One region of the Streptomyces sp. NPDC057099 genome, then DNA from elsewhere that is predicted to be linked to it. Evidence: riboswitches for the same ligand, from Rfam matches in the RefSeq annotation. Region 1 holds a riboswitch; each other region holds the start of a gene.
The links. A riboswitch is a leader RNA that binds a small molecule or an ion and turns the genes downstream of it on or off. The one in region 1 is predicted to bind thiamine pyrophosphate.
Positions count from the first base shown of each region.

Region 2: linked by a shared signal. The riboswitch ahead of thiC (phosphomethylpyrimidine synthase ThiC) and the one ahead of thiO (glycine oxidase ThiO) in region 1 are both predicted to bind thiamine pyrophosphate.
Region 3: linked by a shared signal. The riboswitch ahead of ACFT4A_RS17300 (thiamine ABC transporter substrate binding subunit) and the one ahead of thiO (glycine oxidase ThiO) in region 1 are both predicted to bind thiamine pyrophosphate.

Region 1 covers NZ_JBHUTX010000024.1:50,346-52,603, reverse strand. Annotated here, with positions in the region: gene ACFT4A_RS26165 (NAD(P)/FAD-dependent oxidoreductase) at 1-451, opposite strand, end outside; gene ACFT4A_RS26160 (hypothetical protein) at 484-834, opposite strand; TPP riboswitch at 887-998, shown strand; gene thiO (glycine oxidase ThiO) at 996-2,165, shown strand; gene thiS (sulfur carrier protein ThiS) at 2,162-2,258, shown strand, end outside.
Region 2 covers NZ_JBHUTX010000027.1:10,222-12,479, reverse strand. Annotated here, with positions in the region: gene thiC (phosphomethylpyrimidine synthase ThiC) at 1-1,242, opposite strand, end outside; TPP riboswitch at 1,235-1,424, opposite strand; gene ACFT4A_RS27480 (YibE/F family protein) at 1,497-2,258, shown strand, end outside.
Region 3 covers NZ_JBHUTX010000011.1:75,402-77,659, reverse strand. Annotated here, with positions in the region: gene rlmN (23S rRNA (adenine(2503)-C(2))-methyltransferase RlmN) at 1-901, shown strand, start outside; TPP riboswitch at 941-1,047, shown strand; gene ACFT4A_RS17300 (thiamine ABC transporter substrate binding subunit) at 1,172-2,209, shown strand; gene ACFT4A_RS17295 (ABC transporter permease) at 2,185-2,258, shown strand, end outside.

The sequences.
Region 1 (2,258 bases):
CGTGCTTGCGGGCCAGCACGGGCCGCAGCCGCTCGGCGTCGTCCAGGGTGCGCAGCAGATGCACGCCCGGCACGCCCTCCGCGCCGGGCAGCCGGATCGGTTCGGCGCCGGTCGCGACGACGAGGGCGTCGTACGGCACGGGCCCGTCCTCGGTGTCCAGCTCGTGATCGCCGGGGCGCAGGCCCAGCACCTCGCAGCCGAGTCGCAGTTCGATGCCGAGGGCCTCGAAGTCGAGGTCGAAGGCGGAGCCCTCGGCCTTGCCGAGCAGGACGGCCTTGGACAACGGGGGCCGGTCATACGGCTGGTGGGGTTCGGCGCCGATGAGGATCACGGTGCCGGTGAATCCCTGCTCCCGCAGGGCGACCGCGGTCTGCACACCGGCCATGCCCGCACCCGCCACGACCACGCGCCGGGGCGCCGACGGACCTGGTTCCTGTGTCTGCTCGCTCACCTGATCACCATAGACACCTGACGTTCTGTCAGTCAGTGCTCATGCGCAGTGACCTGCTCCACAACGCTCGTCCCGCTGCCCCGCTGGGACTCCCATTCCCACGTCTCGTCCAGCCGCACCCGCCCGTCGGGCAGCTCCACGACCGTCGACACACAGTGCCCCGAGGACGTGGTTCCGTCCTCCTTGAGCTGTACGTAGCGGAAGTCCAGCCGGTCACCTTCCCGGGTACCCACGAGATGCCCGCGTACGACGTCGCCGCCGGTGTACTCGGCCCAGATCTCGCCGTCCTTCTCGTGGTACGTGAACCGGGTGCGGGTCCCCACCTGGCCCGGCGCCTGGTCGGCGACCGGGGCGAGGAGAAGACCGTCGAGGGATCGGGCCATGGACGGAGGCTCCCTTACTGCGACATACGGCATCGGGCTAGGGTGGCCAACCTAGAGCACTCGCGGGAGCCCGGACGCACCGGGCTGAGAGGGAGGCTGGCGGCCTCCGACCGTACGAACCTGATCCGGGTCATGCCGGCGAAGGGAGGGGCTGGACGCCCATGTCGCGCACGCGAACGTCAGACGTCCTCGTCATCGGGGGCGGCATCATCGGCCTGGTCACCGCGTGGCGGGCCGCACAACGCGGGCTGGCCACGGCCGTGGTGGATCCCGAGCCGGGCGGCGGGGCCGCTCAGGTGGCGGCCGGCATGCTGGCCGCCGTCACGGAACTGCACTACGGAGAGCAGACCCTGCTCGGGCTGAACCTCGCCTCCGCCCGGCGCTATCCGGACTTCGCGGCCGAGCTCACCGACCTCACGGGCCATGACCTCGGCTACCGCCGCTGCGGCACGCTCGCCGTGGCCCTGGACGCCGACGACCGGGCCCATCTGCGTGAACTGCACGCCCTGCAGCAGCAGTCCGGTCTGGAGTCGCAGTGGCTGTCGGGGCGGGAGTGCCGTCGCCTGGAGCCGATGCTCGCGCCGGGCGTGCGCGGCGGGCTGCGGGTCGACGGCGACCACCAGATCGACCCGCGGCGGCTGTCCGGGGCGCTCGTGACGGCGTGCGAGCGGGCGGGCGTGGTCTTCCACCGGGCGTGGGCGGAGCGGCTCACCGTCGTACAGGACCGGGCCGCGGGTGTCGTCACGGCCGACGGGACCGCGCTGGACGCCGGGCAGGTGGTGCTGGCCGGGGGCAGCCTCAGCGGGCGGCTCGCGGGCGTCCCGGAGGACGTGCTGCCGCCCGTGCGGCCGGTGAAGGGGCAGGTCGTACGGCTGGCCATGCCGGAGCGGCACGGGCCCTTCCTGAGCCGGACCGTGCGCGCGGTCGTGCGCGGCAGCCATGTCTATCTGGTGCCGCGCGAGAGCGGCGAGCTGGTCATCGGGGCGACCAGCGAGGAACTGGGCTGGGACACCACCGTGACCGCGGGCGGCGTGTACGAGCTGCTGCGCGACGCGCACGAGCTGGTCCCGGGCGTCACCGAGCTGCCGTTCACCGAGACCCGGGCCGGGCTGCGGCCCGGGTCCCCCGACAACGCGCCGCTGCTCGGCCCGACCGGCCTCGAGGGACTGCTGCTGGCCACCGGGCACTACCGCAACGGTGTCCTGCTCACACCGGTGACCGGCGACGCCATGGCGCACGTCCTGGCGACGGGCGAACTCCCCGAGGAGGCCCGTCCCTTCACCCCGAAGCGCTTCAGTACCGCCACCGCACTCACGGAGCAGCCCGTATGAACATCTCCGTCAACGGGGAGCCCCGGGACGTCCGGCCCGGCACGGCTCTCGACACCGTCGTGAGGTCGCTCACCGCATCGCCCTCCGGAGTGG
Region 2 (2,258 bases), on a different contig from region 1:
CTCCTGCTGAAGGTCGATGTTCTCCTTGATCTTGTGCATCGGGACATGGCCCGGGCCTTCGATCATGGTCTGTACGTTGAAACGCTTGGCGATCCGGTTGAGTTCCCCGAGGGTGCGCAGTTCCGCGAACTGCGCCTCGTCGTTGGCGTCCGCGATGGACCCGGGCCGCAGGCCGTCGCCGAGCGAGTACGTGACGTCGTACGCGGCGAGGATCTCGCAGAGCTCCTCGAAGTTCTCGTAAAGGAACGACTCCCGGTGGTGCGCGAGGCACCAGGCGGCCATGATCGAGCCGCCGCGGGAGACGATGCCCGTCTTGCGGTTGGCCGTCAGCGGCACATAGGCCAGGCGCACCCCCGCGTGGACCGTCATGTAGTCCACGCCCTGCTCGGCCTGTTCGATGACCGTGTCCTTGTAGACCTCCCAGGTCAGATCCTCGGCGCGGCCGTCGACCTTCTCCAGGGCCTGGTAGAGCGGCACGGTGCCGATGGGAACGGGGGAGTTGCGCAGCACCCACTCACGCGTGGTGTGGATGTTGCGGCCGGTGGAGAGGTCCATGACCGTGTCGGCGCCCCAGCGGGTCGCCCAAGTCATCTTCTCGACCTCCTCCTCGATGGAGGACGTCACGGCCGAGTTGCCGATGTTGGCGTTGACCTTCACCAGGAACCTCTTGCCGATGATCATCGGCTCGATCTCCGGGTGGTTGACGTTGGCCGGCAACACGGCCCGGCCCGCGGCGATCTCGTCGCGGACCACCTCGGGCGCGACGTTCTCCCGGATGGCCACGTACTCCATCTCGGGCGTGATCTCGCCCCGACGGGCGTACGCGAGCTGCGTGACCGCCTGGCCGTCCCGGCTGCGACGCGGCTGGCGCGGGCGGCCGGGGAAGACGGCGTCGAGGTTGCGGAGGCCGCCGCGGGGCGAGGTGTGCTTGATGCCGTCGTCCTCGGGACGGACGGGACGGCCCGCGTACTCCTCGGTGTCACCGCGGCTGATGATCCAGTTCTCGCGCAAGGGCGGCAGGCCCCTGCGGACGTCGGTGTCGACGAGTGGATCGGTGTACGGGCCCGACGTGTCGTACAGCGTGACCGCCTGGCCATTGGTGAGATGCACCTGACGAACCGGCACGCGCAGGTCGGGGCGGGTGCCCTCGACGTACGCCTTGTGCCAGCCGATGGACTTCCCGGCCTCCTGGGACTGTGCGTCCTGAACGGAGGCAGGCGTGCGTGCGTCCTTGTCGGTCATGAGACCTACTCCCTACGCCGGCATTACCCGGTAACAGGTTCGGCGGTCGACGCAGCGGCTTCCGTCTGCCGACGTTCCGTGTGAAACATCACTCGACTTCGGTGATGTTTCATGTGAAACATCGCTGGGACGGAGGTCAGCGCCCTCTCAGCCCGGTGCTCCGAGCTCCCGCGTGTACAAAAGGTGCCTCCACGCTAGCGGCAATTCTGGCGCGGTGAACAGAGGGCCCCCCTCGTTCTTGCGATGATCGGTCGGTGACCACGACGCAGCGTCCCCCTTACCCACCGCCCGAGCCGCCTCGCGGATCCGGCGCCGGAAACGGCAACGGCCGGGGAGACGGCCACGATTTCGTCCCCGGGGCCGGGTATGGGCCCGGGGCGGGTTACGGGCCCGGCGCCGAGGTCGGCGGTGAGCGTGGTTCAGGCTCTGCCGGGGGATACGGGCCGGGCAACGGCCATGCTGGCGGCTCAGCCGGTGGGTATGGAGCCGGTCCCGGCGACGGGCAGGGTCCGGGCCCCGGAGGCGGCCACGGGCACGGTTCCGGAACCGGCGGAGGCGACGGCCACGGACACGGCCCCGGTCCCGGTCCCGCGCCAGGCGGCGGACACGGGCACTCGCACAGTCACGGTCCGGCCGCGCCCGTCTCCATGCATCTGCGCAAGATCATCGCGGCGATCCTGATCCCGTTCGGCGCGGCCGTGCTGGTCGGTCTCGTCGTGCTGTGGCCGGGCGGCGCCCCGGGGCACGAGCGCACCGGCGTCGGCTTCGACCGGCAGACCGAACAAGCCTCGGTCACCAAGGTCGTGGAGATCAGCTGCAAGGAGGCCGGCGCCTCAGGGGTCCCGCCCACCGGCGACACCTCCACCGCCGAGGGCTCCTCCGCGCAGCAACAGGAGAAGGGCACCTGCAAGCGGGCGACGATCCGGGTCGACAGCGGCAAGGACAAGGGCCGCACCTTCACCGAGATCATCCAGCCGGACCAGTCCCGCCAGTTGCACGATGGCCAGAAGGTCGTG
Region 3 (2,258 bases), on a different contig from region 1:
CCGGGGGAAGCTGCAGGAAGCGCTGCTGCCCGAGCTGATGAGCGTCGTGCGGCATCTGTCGACCGACCAGGGCACCACGCGCAAGACGCTGTGGCGGCTGTTCGACGGGACGCTCGTCGAGTCGGTGCTGATGCGGTACCCGGACCGGGTGACCATGTGCATCAGCTCGCAGGCGGGGTGCGGGATGAACTGCCCGTTCTGCGCGACCGGGCAGGCGGGTCTGGACCGGAATCTGTCCACCGCCGAGATCGTGCACCAGATCGTCGACGGCATGCGGGCGCTGCGGGACGGGGAGGTTCCCGGCGGTCCGGCGCGGCTCAGCAACATCGTGTTCATGGGCATGGGCGAGCCGCTCGCCAACTACAACCGGGTCATCGGGTCCATCCGGCGGCTCACCGACCCCGAGCCCGACGGGCTGGGGCTCTCGCAGCGCGGGATCACCGTCTCGACGGTCGGTCTCGTCCCGGCGATCCATCGGTTCGCCGACGAGGGCTTCAAGTGCCGGCTCGCCATCTCGCTGCACGCGCCCGACGACGAGCTGCGCGACACCCTCGTCCCCGTGAACACGCGGTGGAAGGTCCGGGAGGTGCTGGACGCCGGGTTCGAGTACAGCGCCAAGTCCGGGCGGCGGCTGTCCATCGAGTACGCGCTGATCCGGGACATCAACGACCAGGCCTGGCGCGGTGACCGGCTCGGGCGGCTGCTCAAGGGCAAGCCCGTGCACGTCAACCTCATTCCGCTGAACCCGACGCCCGGGTCCAAGTGGACGGCCTCGCGGCCCGAGGACGAGAAGGCGTTCGTGGAGGCCATCGCCGCCCATGGTGTGCCGGTGACGATCCGGGACACCCGTGGACAGGAGATCGACGGGGCGTGTGGTCAGCTCGCGGCCACCGAACGGTAGTCTGACCGGCGTAAGAACATCTGCATATCCGACACCTGCATATTCCGACAGGGGAGCGCCACAGCGCTGAGAGTGCGGCACACGGCCGCAGACCCTCCGAACCTGGCCCAGGTCATTCTGGGTAGGGAGATCGGTCATCACTCGAGCTGTTGCGCCCTGCCCGGGATCTCCTGAGTTCCCGGGCGGGGCCGCGTCTTCTCCTGGTCATCCAGGAGGAATCCAGTGAGCAACAAGAGCAAGCGGCTGACGGCTGTGGTCGTCGGGCTCGGCATGGTCGGCACGCTCGCCGCCTGCGGGTCGTCCGGCGGCGGCCAGGGGTCCGGCGACTCCAAGACCGTGACCCTCGTCAGCCATGACTCGTGGGCCGCGTCCAAGGGCGTCATCGCCGCCTTCGAGAAGCAGTCCGGCTACAAGGTCGATGTCCTGGAGGACGGCGACGCCGGGCAGGCCGTGAACAAGGCGATCCTGACCAAGGACAACCCGCAGGGTGACGTCTTCTTCGGCGTCGACAACACCCTGCTGTCCCGCGCCCTCGACAACGGCCTGTTCCAGCCGTACGAGGCGAAGGGGTCCGAGCAGATCAAGGCCGCGTACCGGGCCGACCAGGACCAGCACCGGGTCACGCCCGTCGACACCGGCGACATCTGTGTCAACTACGACAAGAAGTACTTCGCCGACCACAAGCTGGAGCCGCCGAAGAGCTTCGACGACCTGGTCGAGCCTCAGTACAGGAACCTGCTCGTCACCGAGAACGCCTCCGCCTCCTCGCCCGGCCTCGGGTTCCTGCTCGGCACCGCCGCCAAGTACGGCGACGACGGGTGGGAGAGCTACTGGAAGAAGCTCAAGGCCAACGGCGTGAAGGTCGTCGACGGCTGGGAGCAGGCCTACAACGAGGAGTTCTCCGGCTCGGCCGGCGGCAAGAAGGCCAAGGGCGAGAGGCCGCTCGTCGTGTCGTACGCCTCCTCGCCGCCCGCCGAGGTCATCTTCGCCGACCCCAAGCCGGACACGGCACCGACCGGGGTCGCCGAGGGCACCTGCTTCCGGCAGGTCGAGTACGCCGGGCTGCTGAGCAACGCCAAGAACAGCAAGGGCGGCAAGGCGTTCCTCGACTTCCTGCTCAGCGAGAAGTTCCAGGAGGACATGCCGCTCAACATGTTCGTGTACCCGGTGCGCGAGGGCGCCCAGGTGCCGCCGGAGTTCGTGAAGTTCGGGCCGCAGGCGAAGGATCCCGAGACCCTGGACCCGGCGAAGATCGCCGACCACCGCGACCAGTGGGTCAAGTCGTGGACCTCACTCGTACTGAAGTAACCGGCCGGACGAGGGGCGCGGCGGCGCGGTTCGGGCTCATCGCCCTGCC